Regions from separate parts of the Psychrobacillus mangrovi genome, predicted to be linked through region 1. Evidence: riboswitches for the same ligand, from Rfam matches in the RefSeq annotation. Region 1 holds a riboswitch; the other holds the start of a gene.
The links. A riboswitch is a leader RNA that binds a small molecule or an ion and turns the genes downstream of it on or off. The one in region 1 is predicted to bind FMN.
Positions count from the first base shown of each region.

Region 1 (8,633 bases):
AAAGCGGAAAAAGAGAAAGGAGTCTAGTGTTATGGATTTGGTATCACTTAGTAGTACTTTATTATTAATCGCATTTATTGCTTATTTAGTGGCAACTTTTTTATTCGGAGGGGCAGTAAAAGGGTCTAGTTCCGAGAAATCGAATTCTAAATCCTTTGATCGTTGGGGTAAATTAGCGATTACAGTTACTATCATTGGATTTATTTCAAATGTCGGTTATTTTATCACAAGATGGATTGCAGCTGGACATGCACCAGTTAGTAATTTATTTGAGTTTACAACTGCTTTTGGAATGATGGTAGTGGGGGCTTTTATATTAATTTATTATATATATAGAGTACCTTCTCTTGGGCTTTTTGCATTACCGATTGCCGTGTTAATTATTGCGTACGCAAGTATGTTTCCAAGAGATATTACACCGTTAATACCGGCGCTTAAAAGTTACTGGTTGACTGTCCATGTAATTACTGCGGCACTAGGTGAATCAATTTTAGCCATTAGTGCAGTTGCAGGATTAATTTGGCTTCTAAAAAATATTGATCTGACAAAAAAATCAAAACAGAGCTTTTGGATAGAAGCAGTTATGTTTTTGGCGGTATTAGTACTTGGATTTGTCATTTCAACATCGTCTTTTGCAATAGCAGACTATAAAGCAGAATATAGTTATGTAAATAAAGAAGGTAATGTAGCAGAAATGGAGTATAATTTGCCAGCTATTTTTGGGATGAATGAATCAAAAGCCATCACAGAAAATGCGATGGAGCCACTGGCGGAAATGCCACCGATTGTAAATGCTAAAAAACTTACTGTTGTAACATGGTCTGTTATTTTTGGAACTGTATTATATGTTTTACTTCGTTTAATACTACGAAAACCTATTGCAGCTGTTCTGCAGCCATTTGCTAAAAAAGCAAATTCTCAATATATGGATGAAATTGGGTATCGTTCAGTTCTTATTGGTTTCCCTGTGTTCACTTTAGGAGCACTAATTTTCGCTATGATTTGGGCTCATGAAGCATGGTCCAGATTCTGGGGTTGGGATCCAAAAGAGGTTTGGGCTCTTATTACTTGGTTGTTCTACGCAGTATTCCTTCACTTACGACTAACTAAAGGTTGGCAAGGTGAAAAATCAGCTTGGTTAGCTTTAATTGGTTTTATTATTATTATGTTTAACTTAATAGCAGTAAACTTAATTATTGCCGGTTTACACTCGTACGCTTAATAGAATTACCTAAGCGCTAAATCTACCGCTAGAGGAATAGTGTATGGAGTCTGTACAATTAGCGATAGAAAGTTTAGTGTTCTATTCTGTTTATAAACGAAAAAGCTCTTGTCTCTAATAAAGAGATTGGAGCTTTTCTTTCAATTTAGTACGACTAATTGTACAATATATATTAGAAGTTGATAGAAGGGTATGATATTATGTCTGAAATGATTAAGCTTTTAGTAGTAGATGACGAGGAACGTATCCGTCGATTGTTGAAAATGTATTTAGAACGAGAAGGTTATGAAGTAGAAGAAGCAGAAAATGGAGAAATTGCATTACAGCTTGCATTAGAGAATGATTATAACTGCATTTTATTAGATATTATGATGCCTGAGAAAGATGGTATTGAAGTAATTACTGAATTAAGAGCACATAAGGAAACTCCAGTAATATTGTTGACTGCCAAAGGGGAGGAAGCAAACAGAGTTGAGGGATTTGAACTTGGTGCTGATGACTACATAGTAAAACCATTTAGTCCAAGGGAAGTAGTCTTACGTATTAAAGCTATTTTAAAACGCTCCGCTGTATTGTCACCTATACAAGGAGCTTCTGCTTCAAAAGACATTGTAGTATTTCCTCACTTAACTATCGATCATGATGCACATCGTGTTACAGCAGATGGTGTTGAAGTAAGTTTAACTCCAAAGGAATATGAATTACTCTACTTTTTAGCAAAAGCACCAGATAAAGTATTTGATCGAGAACAGTTGTTAAAAGAAGTTTGGCATTATGATTTCTTTGGAGATTTAAGAACAGTAGATACCCATGTAAAACGGTTGCGTGAGAAGTTAAATAGAGTATCAGAAAAGTCAGCTAAAATGATTGTTACCGTTTGGGGTGTTGGTTACAAATTTGAGGTTGTCCATGAATAGAATTTGGAATAGTGTTGTCGGGAAGCTATGGGGGACCATATTGCTTCTCGTCTTATTTGTGTTGTTTATTGTAACCGTTTTAATGCTTGAATTCTTAACTGACTTCCATTCGGAGCAAGCGGAAGAATCTTTAAGGCAAGAGGCAACTACTATAGGGAAAATAGTGGAAGAGTACCAACAAGTGGAAGATTCCTTTCAAATTATAGAAGATATACTCGGGTCAGAAACAAGTGCCTTAATTGTTAGAGACTCGAATTCCGTTTCCTTGTCTATTCACGATGGATTAAATAAAGATGTTATTAGAACAAAAATATTAAAAGATAAAGATCTTACAAAAATCTATACATCGAATGATACGATTATCAAAAAAATGTTAATGCCTTCTATGACGGAAGAAAATAAAATGGAATCATATATTATTTTAGCATCTCCTTTAGAATCAAATAATGAAATACATGGTGGTGTATTTATATATCAGAGTTTAGACGTAGTGAATAAGACGTCAAATCAGACAACTAACATCGTCTTTTTATCAGGATTTATTGCATTACTATTAACAACTATGTTTTCATTTTTCTTAACTTCTAGAATTACATCACCTCTGCGCTCCATGCGTGAAGCAGCTTCCGAATTAGCAAAAGGAAATTTTGAAGCAAAAGTTTCTTATCATCAAAAGGATGAAATAGGGGGACTAGCAACTGCATTCAATCGAATGGGAAGCCAATTAAAGCATCATGTAGAAGTGATTAACCAAGAAAAAGAACAGCTCTCGAATATACTAACTTCGATGGCGGATGCAGTGATTACTTTTAATAAAGACTTTAATGTGCAAGTGAGTAACCCCCAGGCAGAATTATTATTTCAAAAATGGTATATGAACAATGATATAACTGATAATTCTCATTTACCTGCAGAGTTATATCATTTATTGGATCACGTTTTCCATAATGAAGAAGAAATAGATGAAGAACTTGAAATTAGAGGTTCCTATTTCTCCGTTTCTATCAGTCTCCTTTACACTAAAGACATGGTTAGGGGAGCGGTAGTAGTTCTAAGAGATATGACCGAACAACACCAATTAGATAAAATGCGTTCAGATTTTATTGCTAATGTCTCACATGAACTTAGAACACCAATATCGATGCTTCAAGGATATAGTGAGGCAATTATTGATGATGTTGTGACGACAGAGGAAGATCGAAAAGAAATGATTCGTATCATCTATGATGAATCTAAACGTATGAGTAGACTTGTAACTGAGTTATTGGATTTAGCTCGTTTAGAATCAGGTTACTTAAGTATTTTTAAAGAAGAAGTATTGATCATACCTACAATTGAACGAATAACACAAAAGTTTGATCAAATAGCGAAAGAAAAAAATCTTCGTTTAATTTTCGAACAAAACCTACTCGAACCCTTGTCACTAGAAATAGATGAAGATCGTATGGAGCAAGTACTGACAAATTTAATAGATAATGCCCTTCGTCATACGGAAAAAGGCTCTGTTACAGTTAGAATATCGCAAACGAAACACCATTTTGTAATGGTAGTAGAAGATACAGGTTATGGCATTCCTAGAGAAGACCTTCCATATGTATTCGAACGTTTTTATAAAGGGGATAAAGCAAGAACGAGAGGAAAGAGTGGAACAGGTCTTGGTTTGGCAATTGCTAAAAATATTATAGAACGTCATGATGGTAATCTATCCGTAGAAAGTGAACTAGGTGTAGGTACAAAGTTTATTATTCGATTGCCTCTAAATAAGTGAAACAAAAAACAGTTCATGAACGACTAATTGTAAGAACGGGGGGAGCTTATGAATGACTCCGTTTTCCACCGCTTGTATGATAGTTATCATCAAGACGTTTTTCAGTTTTTGATCTATTTAGTTAAAAATAGGCAGACTGCGGAAGACTTGGTCCAAGAAGTGTATGTTCGTGTTTTAAGGGCTTATAGCCGATTTGAGGGGAAGAGTTCTGAGAAAACATGGCTATTTTCAATAGCCAAAAATGTAGCAATCGATCATTTTAGAAAGCAAGCAGTTAGAAAGAAAAGGCTATTTGATTCCTTTAATTGGGAAACAATGCAGCTTGCTTCTTCAGATATGCTTCCAGAAGATTTAGTTCAATTGAATGACGAAATGAAATCTTTATTAGTTGCCTTGGATGATTGTACTGGCGATCAAAAAATGGTTATAATTATGCGTTATTTTCAACAACTTTCTATCGCTGAGACAGCACAAATACTAAATTGGTCAGAAGGAAAAGTGAAAACAACACAGCATCGTGCTATAAAGGCACTGCGTGAACGATTATCTGAAACAAAGAAGGAGGGTGAGGTTCATCATGAGTGATTGGAAAAAAGATGATGAAGCACTAGATGAATTACTGAACCATATGCCCAAGTTTACAGATCATCGTTCCAAAGAAGATGTGTATAATCTGGTAAAACAAAAGGTAGAGGCTCACGAAAAAGAACAAAAAAAACATCTTTCCCATAAGAACTTATCCAGATGGTTGCCTTTAGTTGTTTCTATTGCTTCCATAATTCTTATCACTTTTTTAGTTTCTTCTTATCGCAATAATGACAATTCTATACAGCAATATAGCACTAGCAAGGAAATGGAAGAGAAGAGTAGTGAAGAAGAAAGTATGCAGTCAATGGATAGAACAGAAGAATCTGCAATCACAAATGATGAAAGTGAGAATGAATCATCTGACGACATGTCAAAAATGACGATTAAAATGGAATCTAATATAGATTTAATACCTATAGATACTTTAAATGCTGTCTATGAAGAAGATTTGAATGGAGGCACTGTTTTTCATTTTTCATTCAATGAGAATGCATTAACTGTACCTGTAACAATTATTATTCCAAAAGAACAAGTGGAAGTAGATTTTCCAAACATGGTTCCAAACAGCCTTCAGTTGTATGAACGATATGCAAGTCTAATAAATGAAGAGGCACTCGGATTTACAGAATATCATCCCTATAAAGGATATTTTGTTGCCGAAAATCAATTGTTGACGCATTATTTACCTAAAGACCATGGATATGACACAGCGTCAGGAACCTCGGCTCCTTACTGGAGTTCCCTAAATGAAATTTTTAAAGATTTTGAATCGGTTGCTCTTTTAAATGAAGACGGCTCTCTACTTGAATGGGATCAAGTAGGTATTTTAAATGAGCCAAGTAAATTGGAAGGTTTGATAGGACACCATAATTATTATAATTATCGTGCCCAAAATGGAAATGTATACTTGACTCCTAACTTTTCATCTAATTATGATACTATTTCTGAAGCATTTTTAGACATGAAAAATGTAGGTAATGACATATACACTTCTGTAGTGCCATCAACTGTTACGTATTCATATGAGAATCGTGACGGAGTAGCAGTAATTAAGTTTGACGAACCCTTTGATTTAGAATCATTGGAACCAAACGAAGCTACACGCCTGATAGAAGCCTTTGCATTAACAGCTGCCAGTTTTGGAACTGAAGTAAAATTAGAAAATTTGGTTCAGGAGCAATGGGATAAATTTAATTTTAATAATACCCTTCCTAAGCCACTTGGACCTAATGGTTTTATAATGAGTGTAAAATAGGAATCTGGAATGCCGACTTTGATTTGTTTCAAAGCTTGGCATTTTTTAGTATTATAAAATTATGAAGCAATTGTATTGCATAACGGTTCTGTTTTTGATAAACTATTATTAATTCAAGATATTATTCTTGAATGCTAATAAAATATTGATTCATCTTCGGGGCAGGGTGAAATTCCCGATCGGCGGTATTAGAAGTTTTTTTCTTGAGCCCGCGAGCCGTAATGGCAGGATTTGGTTAGATTCCAAAGCCGACAGTATAGTCTGGATGGGAGAAGGTGAAGGTACAGTCGTTTTTCGTATACTCTAATACGGATACGCTTATTTAAGTGTGCCTTGTTTCTCCCTTGAGCTCTTTAATAGCTTAAGGGATTTTTTGAGTTTGAAATTCGTGCTGAACCTTTCTTCTTGTGGAGTGAATCGCAAAAGGAGAGAGGAATAATGACAAAAAGCAAGACGCGAAAGCTTATTGCAATCGCAATGTTGAGTAGTATTTCTTTTGTTTTAATGCTACTTGCATTTCCGTTACCAGTTTTACCAGCTTATTTAAAAGTGGATTTTAGTGATCTTCCAGCATTGATTGCCGCTATTACAATGGGGCCTATTGCAGGTATAGTTGTAGCATTTATGAAAAACGTATTGGATTGGTTATTTGCAGGTAGTCCAACTGGTGTTCCTGTAGGACATATGGCTAACTTTGCAACTAGTATTTTATTTATAACACCTGTTTATTTAATTTATCGTAAAGCATCATCCTCTAAAGGGATTATGTACGGTCTAGCTTGTGGAACAATTTCCATGGCTATTGGCATGAGTGTTTTAAATTATTTTGTATTTTTACCAATGTATACTTATTTCTTAAACTTCCCAATGGAAACTGGAACAGCGTTGTTTAATTCAATCATTTTCGGTATCTTACCGTTCAACTTGATAAAAGGGCTATTAGTAACAATTGTAATGATTGTTTTATTTAAGCGAATGAAACCATTGCTCGATAGGGTAACAAATTCGTTTGGCGTCCCTGATATAAATTAATTAAAAGGGGCTGACCAGAAAGTCATAAAAAATGACTTTTCAGGGCAGCCTCTTTCTTCATAGCTTATATTAAAAAGTGCGATAGTATCCGTTACAGGCGGACGCATTCCGCGTGTAGCCAAGAGCCTCCTCCGCAGCTCACGCTGAGGGCACTGAAAAAGTCCCGAAAGGAATTTCATAGCGAGTAAGTGAACGATTTATTGTTCACTTACTCGCTATTTAGATGGAACCCGTTGATTTCCGTTACAGGCGGACACGTTCCGCGGGGTGATCGATGAACCATCACCACCCCTTCGGGTACGTTGTGATGTTTCATCTGTCTCACAGTTCCCGCCGGAGTCGCCGCCTTCCACTACAATCAACTAGTGTAAGTCTACAGAAAAAATCTTCTATCTAAAAAATATCTTGTTGAGGTCATCTTCTGGTGCTATAACTAAGAAGTATTTAAAGGACATATCGTATTTGAAACGCTCAACTAAGTACACATCGGAGACATATCGAAAATACGGCATTGTCTGCGGGTCTATTTGGCATAGAGATACAAGGAGCCAGATATCTTTTTTTATAGAGAGAGATAAATTCCTACCAGAAGTAGGAGCGACTTATCCTGCGAAGGCTCCTGCGTAGCGTGCGCCAAGCTCAGATCCATTTTTAAGATATCTAAGTATCAATAAATAATATATTAAGTATTGAAAAGATTCATCACCAACTATAGGCATTCACGCTGGCCGCACGTCCGCATGAGCTGCTGTATGCGCTAGCGCATTCGTGCTCCTGCGCAAAGTTCGTCGCAAAATAAATTTCGCTGTCTCATACGGCCCGTCATGCGGCTTTCAAGGCGCGAGCGAATGCAAGTGTCACCTATTAATGAATTTCGAGTAATGGTCTCTGTTACAGTGAAATTGGTCTCGGTTATGCTGTGATTAGTCTCGGTTGTCATTGAATTGGTCTCGTTTACGCTATGAATAGTCTCGGAAGAAACTTAATTGGTCTCGTTGCAACATTTCGTGACATTTTTAGAAAAATATTTCCAATTAAAACTAGCTAACTCACATAAAGATAACTCTTCACTTATCATTAACAAGTTACTTCTGACTGTATCTAAGGAAATTTATAGGATGAGCGTTTTACACGCCGCAGGAGCGCGAAGAATGAGAACCGTAAAGGATGTGGGAGCGACAAAGGAGCGACTCATCCTGCGGAGGCTCATGCGTAGCCTGCGGCAAGCGCACATCCGTGATACTAATCTCTAATTATGGTTGGGAATTAAGTAGATTCTAATAAGTGACACTATTATAAACATGGGCTGCAAATTCTTATAAAAAAACTGCCTCAAAAATCTAGGCAGTTTACATTATTCATCTATTCAAATTTCAAAGCATCGCCTTCAAATGACTCGTCTGCTACTTTAATTGAATCAGTAGGGCATCCTTCAAATGCATCTTCCATATCTTCTAGTAGTTCGTCTGGAACTTCTACTGTGCCCATGTTATCATCTAAAATAACGTATGCAATACCTTCATCATCATAATCGTATATATCAGGTGCTGCTGCGCCACATGCGCCACATGCGATACATGTATCTTTATCTACAATTGTATATTTAGCCATTATTATATTCTCTCCTTTATATCTGCTTACACGGAATAGCTATCCTATTCATTCTAAAACTGTTTACGTGACTTTTCAACAAAAATACATTAAAAACGTGAGGTATTTACATTGTACTTTCATCATTTATTACTATTAATCATTCAAAAATTTCATGGAGAACGGTCATCTACCGCACCCTTTTACTTATTAAAAGGCAAAAAATCTGGCCAGACAATACAGGATGTTACTTATTTTAAA
Region 1 is NZ_JBAWSY010000001.1:392,296-400,928, reverse strand. It holds gene resB (cytochrome c biogenesis protein ResB) at 1-27, shown strand, start outside; gene ccsB (c-type cytochrome biogenesis protein CcsB) at 32-1,222, shown strand; gene WAX74_RS02010 (response regulator transcription factor) at 1,423-2,139, shown strand; gene WAX74_RS02005 (ATP-binding protein) at 2,132-3,907, shown strand; gene sigX (RNA polymerase sigma factor SigX) at 3,956-4,492, shown strand; gene WAX74_RS01995 (hypothetical protein) at 4,485-5,750, shown strand; FMN riboswitch at 5,899-6,031, shown strand; gene WAX74_RS01990 (ECF transporter S component) at 6,189-6,782, shown strand; gene WAX74_RS01985 (hypothetical protein) at 6,779-6,904, opposite strand; gene WAX74_RS01980 (ferredoxin) at 8,145-8,393, opposite strand; gene WAX74_RS01975 (YpbB family protein) at 8,505-8,633, shown strand, end outside.

Region 2 (8,633 bases), on a different contig from region 1:
GATAACGTGTTCGGATCGCAGGAGCAGTTATTAAATCTAACACTTTGTTTTTTGCCACCCATCCACTTTCTGTAGTTTCATCAGAAGTACATAGTTCTCCACCTACAGCCTTGCATGTAAAATCAACTATCAGTTTAGTGGGAACGTCCGTTTCATTGTCATACCATTTATGAATACCAGTGTTTGAATAAACACCAATCATGTGAGAAACAACTATATCTATACCGCTTTCTTCTTTTATTTCTCGACATAATGCATCCATCAGGTTTTCCCCTATCTCCACTTGACCACCAGGAAAAACCCACCCTCCATGAAGTGTCTTCACTAAAAGAATGTCTCCCTTTTCATTCTCTACTATTCCCCCAACTGCTAATATATGCGTTGGCATCTTCATTATTTTTCCTCCTTCATATAATTTAGTTAAAAAACTGTAGACAATTTTGCCTACAGTTTCGATGTGTTTTCCTTCTCGTTTTTACGAATCAATTGCAGCTTTTCTTTCATCTTATATTGATTCCATTCAATTATATCCTCTGAAATAAATCCATCTTTCTTCCGTTTCGGAATTTTCACATGCCCACTCACTGCCCTTGTATAGCCCTCAATCATGGCAGCAACGGCTAAAATTACAAGTGCGAAACAGATTGCTGGGGCAAGAGGAAGCCATGGAACACCTTGTAAATATCGAAACGAAGAGCCAAAAAGTCCAGCCCATTCATAAGCTATCGATTTTGGTGGGTCACCAAACATGGGATCATAGCTGACATTCGTTCCCCCAATAAATAATTGAAGCAGACCAAGATGCGTAAAAACAACTAAGGTTTCAACCACTTGCTGACCATAAATGACAAATAACTTTTCCCTCATCATTGGAAAGAGATGTCTCAATATTATTCTACGACGACTTGCTCCAAGTGTTCTTGCAGCTAAAATGTATTCCTGCTGATAAAGTAAATTCGCTTCATTCCCAATTAAAGCGGACACAATAGGCACGGTTATAATAGCCATTAACACAACTTGAATCACAATACGTTCCCATACCGTAGTCGAGAACCCTTCCATAGGCTCCCATAATACGGGGAACAACATGAGATAGGAAAAAATGGTCATTGGCACATAATGTAGCGGATCAATAAAACTATTCAATAATGAACGTTTCTTTTGCCAATACGTTCCTATCACAAAACCTAGGGGCACTGCAATAAGCATACGGACAGCAGCAACACCCATTGCAGCAATAATTGTATATTTTGCACCAAGCATAATTTTTGCAAACATATCAAAACCAAACTGGTCTGTCCCAAAAGGATTAGCCCAGCTAGGTGAAAGTGGAGCAGCTTCAATCAATTTACCCTTCTCATAAATAAAAAATGTTTGCTTAGGATCCGGTCCATTAATCCATTCGAATACAAAACTTCCTATTAAAAAGAATGCAAGAATGATAAATCCAAAAACAAAATAAGGTTGCTTCCAAACAAACTTCATCCGATAGCACCTCCCCGATTCAAACGGCGTAAAAAGTACCACTCACCAAAGCTGTAAAGTATGAAAACAGGTAAAAAGAAACTGCAAACTGTAATTAAAAAAAGTTCGCCAGACATATTTTGGCTCAAGTGAAACATAATACCTGGCATATTGAACATTCGTTCTAATATAAATAGATTGGAAAGCATAAACCACATCGTCTTTTTAGACTGGAAAAATATACTAATAATTGCATTTCTAAATATATGTATGATCAAAATAATTAATTTACCATAGCCTAGTGAAATTGCAAGTTCAACATACAGCTTTCGTTCCTCTGCTTCAAAAGTTAGCATGCTTAAACGATACAACTGAACCATTGGTAAAATCATTAGACAAAATACGGGGAGAATATAAATCTTTTCTCCTCCCGTAGCTGCAATGGAAAGAAAAATTCCTGTGTTTTTATGAATCATAATAACAGCTAATTGAACTAATAATATAACTAAAATGTCTGGTATGGATTCCAAAAAGAAAAAGGTTGTCTTAATATGTTGTCTTGTTCTCTCTTTAAACAACATGGTAATTATCGTAAAAATGAGTGCTAAAAAAATTGCCACTAATAAAGCCAAAAATAAAATCTCTAAAGAATAGATAATATATTTCCCTAAATGTGGACTATAGTATTGGTGCATAAAATTGGAAACCGGAAATATTGCAAGTATATGTTGAGTATACTCTTTCCACCTGAATTCCCCTTCTTGAAAACCAGTGATCATTATAGGTAGTCCACTTATCAGTAAAATCCCGATAAAGGCAACTACCAGTTGTACCCCCCACTTTAATAACCCATTCACAAAAAATCCCCCTGCTGTCTGAAAACTAAGATAAAATTATCATAACATAATAGGTTATAAATAAATGACAGATTTAACTAATTTAATAGATTTATCCAATTAAGTATTTCTATTCGTTAAGGGAGGAACATCTGGCTTGAAACTATCCGATTAGTTAGGGTCATTATCCGATTATCACTAGTTATTATCCGATTATATTCATTTATTATCCGATTGTTACTTATTATCATCCGATTGTTAAAATGGAACGACCTAAGTAATTCTTTATCACAAAAAAAACAGGCTAATTTTAGCCTGTCTAATAGAGATTATTAAAATAAACGATTTAAGTTAGCCATTTCAATTGCGGATACTGCAGCATCATAGCCTTTGTTACCAGCTTTAGTACCAGAGCGTTCAATAGCTTGCTCAATTGTTTCTGTTGTCACAATGCCGAACATAACTGGAACTCCTGTTGTTAACCCTACACTTGCAATTCCTTTTGCTGTTTCGTTACATACATAATCGTAATGTGTAGTAGAGCCTCTAATAACAGTTCCCAAACCGATAATAGCATCGTATTTTTTTGTTTCGGCCATTCTTTTCGCTAAAAATGGTACTTCAAATGCTCCAGGTACCCATGCTACATCTACATTATCCAAAGAAACACCGTGACGTTTCAAGCCGTCCATTGCGCCATCTAATAATTTACCATTGATAAACTCATTAAATCTACCAACTACAATACCTATTTTCAAATCTGTTCCGATTAATTGTGCTTCAAATACTTGTCCCATTCTTTATCTCTCCTAAATTTTAAATTTATAAATTAGATAATCCTGTTAATTAAAGTTATTCACCCATCACTAATTTTTCATGTGCATTTCGATAATTTACTAATGCTTCAATAGTGACAAATTTCAATCCATGAAGATTTGCTATTTCTTTTAATTTTGGTACTCTAGCCATTTCACCATTCTCACTCATAATTTCGCAAATGACACCAGCTGGTTTAACTCCGCAAAGTTTTGCAAAATCAACAGCTGCTTCCGTATGACCTGGACGTTCAAGTACACCATTGTCTTTTGCTATTAGAGGGAACACATGACCAGGTCGACGGAAGTCAGAGCCTACCGACTCAGCATTCAAGAGTTGTAATATCGTTTCAGATCGCTCAAATGCACTAATTCCGGTTTCCGTTGTTTTATAATCTATACTAACTGTGAAGGCAGTTTGATGATTATCCGTATTATTTTCGACCATAGGAGATAAATTTAGAGAATCAGCTAAATTCTTCGTAATAGGTGTACATATTAATCCACGACCATACATTGCCATAAAGTTAATATTTTCGGGTGTAGCATAATCTGCCAATACTAGAAAGTCTCCTTCATTTTCTCGACTTTCGTCATCCACTACAATAATGATGTTACCGTTTTTCAAATCATCTATTGCTTCTTCAATTGTATGAAACATTTTAGTAAAAGCCCCCTTTTTTAAAATCCATTTTGTCTTAAGAAATCCATCGTTATTGTTGAGTTCGTTGATTTCTCTTGCTTCTGATTTAATTGTTTAATAACATATTTTCCTAATAGATCATTTTCAATATTTACAATGTCTTGCTCTCTTTTAATACCTAAGATTGTCTCGCTGAATGTAAGAGGAATAAGCGATACTGTTATTTGTGTGGGCTGCACTTCGAAAATAGTTAAACTAATTCCATCGATCGCTACCGAACCTTTTAGCATGCAATACTTACTTAGTTCTCTATCAATTCCGATATCAACGTACACCGCATTTTCCAGTTTTCTTTTTCTTAAGATGACACCCGTTCCATCCACATGACCCGAAACAAAATGTCCACCAAACCTACCATTTGCCGCCATCGCTCTTTCTAAATTGACTACATGGCCAATTTGCAGTGAACGGATATTTGTTGACTTAACGGTTTCTGGCATTATTTCTACAGTGAAATGATTATTAGAAAAAGCAGTAACTGTTAAACAAACACCATTAACAGCAATACTATCACCTAAATGAATGTCTTCAACTATTTTGGAAGATTCCAATGTTAACTGCATACTGTTCGCTCCACTTTTCACGGCCTTAACTTTACCTAAGTCTTCAATAATTCCAGTAAACAACATAAACACCTCTATTCAGAAATAATTTATTAAATTCAGAAAACCTCCTGTCTTGACAACACAATTCTCTGTAAACAAAAGAAAACCCCTTAACTAAACACTAAGGGGTTTTGGGATTATGTAATTAAAGCAATACTTAATAAGCCTATATAAATCAATACATTTATAAGGTTTCTTGCTCTTACATCCTTCTCCCATCCAGACTATACTGTCGGCTTTGGATTCGCACCAAATCCTGCCTTAAAAAAGGCTCACGGGCTTAGAATTACTTCATCACCGTCGATTGGGAATTTCACCCGACCCCGAAGGACTATAATATGAAGTTGTAGCTGGGTTTTCATTTTTTACAAAAAGAAAACCCCATAGAGAATCTCTAGGGGTCGTAGGAAATGTTATTTCATCAACAAATAAACCTATAGAAGAAAAATTTCTCCATAAGTAAAAAAAGTTGCTCAAACGTCCCTCTCCCATCCAGACTATACTGTCGGCTTTGGATTCGCACCAAATCCTGCCTTAAAAAGGCTCACGGGCTTAGAATTTCTTCATCACCGTCGATTGGGAATTTCACCCGACCCCGAAGGACTATTCATCTATGCAGTTATAATACCATGCAAAGAATAATTATACACGTAAATTGTCTTTCCTATATTTGTTAATATATCAGATTCTACAAACAGTCGAGTTATATCAACTTTAATACCAGTAGAGAATAACTCTATAAGTTGTGTTTTAAACAGTTTTTTATGGTCTGTTTAAAGAAGTGATATATTCTTTATTTAAAGAATAATATAGAAGGATTCTGTACTTTCACTTCCTCTTTACTTATTAGTATTAAAGAAATTAATAATAGCAACATTTTGTATCAGATCTTAGAAAGGAGATCTTATGAAAACGTATAAATCTATAAATTTAGAAAAAGTTTTTAATAAAACTATGGTTAATAAGCGCATTCATGATGGAATTGTTTATATGGAAGATACAACAGGTGAATTTTCTTGGAACAAAGGCTATGGCGGTAAGGAATTAGATTCACCAATGCTTATGGCAAGCATAACAAAGCTTTTGACCACTGCTTGTATTTTAATTTTGCAAGAACAAGGTAAGCTATCTTTGAGGAATAAAATATCTGAATTTCTTGACCAAGAACATTTAAGCGGACTGCATATATACAAGTCAAAGGAATATTCATTTGACTTACTTTTATCCGACTTGTTGTTTCAAATTAGCGGATTACCTGATAAATTTGAAGAGAAGAAAAGTTCGACTAAAAGAAAAGTTATTAATCAAGATTTCAGCTTTTCTATTCATGAACTTTTACATTGGGCAAAAGAACTAAAACCACATTTCATCCCCCGCACTAATGGAAAAGCCTATTATTCTGACCTCAACTTTGATTTACTTGGAGAAATTATTGAAAAGGTAAATGGAACGACACTGGCAGAGGCCTACCAGCAATTAATTTTTATCCCATTAGGGCTTAAGAATACTTACCTTCCACAAAGTGAAAATGATTTTATACCACATATTTACTACAAGGATAAAGTATTGAACCGCCCAATGTTTATTTGTAGCTGTCGTGCGAGTGGCGGTGCTGTTACTACTGCGAGAGAAATGATGATATTTATTAAAGCATTTTTTGGCGGTAAGTTGTTTAATAAAATTATATTTGACGAACTAGCTAATTATAACAAGCTTCAAATCACAATGGGACCGATTAGCTATGGGGGAGGATATATGAGAATTACACTTGGTGGATTATTAATGCCGTTTATGAAAAAGGGAGAATTGTTGGGTCACTCAGGCTCAACTGGTTCCTTTGCATTTTACTATCCCCAGAAGGACATTTTTTTTGTCGGGGATGTTAATCAATTTGCTAACCCTAGTCTGCCGATTCGTCTTTCTATAAAGTTAGCACTGGGAGTATAGTAAAATATATCACAAGCACTGTTATGCTTAAACACAAATAAACAGTAGAAACCACTCACAAGAATGTGAGTGGTTTCTACTGTTTTTATTATGCTAAACGCATTTTAGCCTCATTAATTTGTATTTTTACTTGTTCGAAACCTGTTCCACCTAAGGAATTTCTTCTTTTCACAGCAGCAAGAGGTGATAATACATCGTAAATATCAGACTCTATTAGATTGCTTGCTTCTTGTAAATCTTCTAGTGGAAGATCTAATAGGAAATAGCCTCGTTGGATACATAGAAAAACCAATTTCCCTGTCACTTCATGTGCTTCTCGGAATGGAAGCCCTTTTGAAGCAAGATAATCAGCAAGCTCTGTTGCGTTAGAAAAATCTTTATGAACGGTATCGTGAAGTCGGTCAGTATGGATCGTCATTGTACGAACCATACCTTCAAAAATTTTCAACGATCCAACTATTGTATGAACTGTATCGAACATACCTTCCTTGTCTTCTTGCATGTCTTTGTTATAAGCGAGTGGTAATCCTTTAATTACGGTCAGTAAGCCCATAAGATTTCCATATACACGACCTGTTTTTCCACGAATTAATTCGGCCATATCAGGGTTCTTCTTTTGAGGCATAATACTAGAACCGGTAGAGAACGAATCATCAAGTTCTATAAAATTGAATTCTGAACTAGACCAAAGAATAATTTCTTCAGCAAATCTTGAAAGGTGTCCCATCAGCATCGAGGAGTTACTAAGGAATTCCACGATAAAATCTCGGTCACTTACCGCATCCATGCTATTAGCATATACATTTGAAAAGCCTAAATAATCAGCGGCCAATTTTCTGTCGATTGGAAAGGTAGTACCTGCTAGTGCACCTGCCCCAAGCGGAGAGATGTCGATACGTTTAATCGAATCATGAAAACGATCTTTATCGCGTTCTAGCATCCAGAAATACGCCATTAAATGATGTGCAAAAGAAATTGGTTGCGCTCGTTGTAAATGGGTGTAACCTGGTGCAAGAGTCTCCACATGTTTTTCTGCTTGTTCCACAAGTGTTTTTTGAAAAATCTCAATTAACTCAATGATTTCACCTACTCTATTTTTCAAGAATAGATGCATATCAGTAGCTACTTGATCGTTACGGCTACGGCCAGTGTGTAGCTTACCACCAACGGGACCTATTAGATCAATTAACATTTTTTCTAAGTTTAAATGAATATCTTCATTTGCAACAGAAAACACTAAACTGTTTTCTGCTGCACGTATTTTTAACTGTTCAAGACCATCTATTATTTGAAGAACATCTTCAGAAGGCAAGATTTTGCAATCTCCAAGCATTTTCACATGCGCAATACTACCATCTAAGTCTTCCAATACTAGTGTTTGGTCAAAACCAATAGAAGCACCAAATTCATCTACCCATTGCTCGGCTGATTTTTGGAATCTTCCGCCCCACAATTTTGTCATGATTGCACCTTCTCTGCTCCCTTGTTCACTAATGCGTGAACTTTAGTTGGAAGGCCCCAAAGTTCGATAAACCCAACTGCAGAAGCATGGTTAAATTCGTCATCTTTTGTATATGTTGCAAGCTTTTCATTGTAAAGAGAGTTTGGAGACTTACGCCCTTCGACAATTGCATGGCCTTTGAAAAGTTTCACACGAACTGTACCATTTACATATACTTGTGTTTCTTTTAAGAATGCCTCTAAAGCAGTTCTTAGTGGAGAGAACCAAAGACCTTCATAAATAAGCTCTGTTAATTTTTTCTCCATTACTGGTTTGAAGTGTGCTAATTCTTTTACTAGAGTAATATCTTCTAACTCTTTATGAGCAAGTAATAGAGTATGAGCTCCTGGAATTTCATATACCTCACGTGATTTAATACCAACTAAACGGTTTTCAACATGATCAACACGTCCAACACCATGTTTACCAGCTAATTCGTTTAATTTTAGGATTAACTCATATAATTTATATTCCACACCATCAAGCGCAACCGGAACTCCATTTTTAAACTCTATTTCAATAATATCTGGAGTATCAGGTGCATCCTCTAATGCAACAGTTAGATCATATGCATCGACTGGTGGTGCTGCCCATGGATCTTCAAGAATTCCACATTCATTTGAACGGCCCCATAGGTTTTGGTCAATAGAAAATGGACTGTCTAAGTTAATAGGAATAGGAATATTTTTCTTCTTTGCATATTCAATTTCTTCCTCACGACTCCAGCTCCATTCACGAACTGGTGCAATTACCTCTAGATTT
Region 2 is NZ_JBAWSY010000012.1:47,612-56,244, reverse strand. It holds gene WAX74_RS14685 (NUDIX hydrolase) at 1-394, opposite strand, end outside; gene WAX74_RS14680 (ABC transporter permease) at 445-1,485, opposite strand; gene WAX74_RS14675 (ABC transporter permease family protein) at 1,482-2,321, opposite strand; gene ribH (6,7-dimethyl-8-ribityllumazine synthase) at 2,633-3,097, opposite strand; partial or broken gene ribB (3,4-dihydroxy-2-butanone-4-phosphate synthase) at 3,156-3,776, opposite strand; gene ribE (riboflavin synthase) at 3,797-4,444, opposite strand; FMN riboswitch at 4,627-4,758, opposite strand; FMN riboswitch at 4,900-5,030, opposite strand; gene WAX74_RS14655 (serine hydrolase domain-containing protein) at 5,330-6,370, shown strand; gene argH (argininosuccinate lyase) at 6,459-7,832, opposite strand; gene WAX74_RS14645 (argininosuccinate synthase) at 7,829-8,633, opposite strand, start outside.
Region 2: it holds a riboswitch for FMN, as region 1 does, so the genes downstream of both, ribE (riboflavin synthase) here and WAX74_RS01990 (ECF transporter S component) in region 1, are expected to answer to the same signal.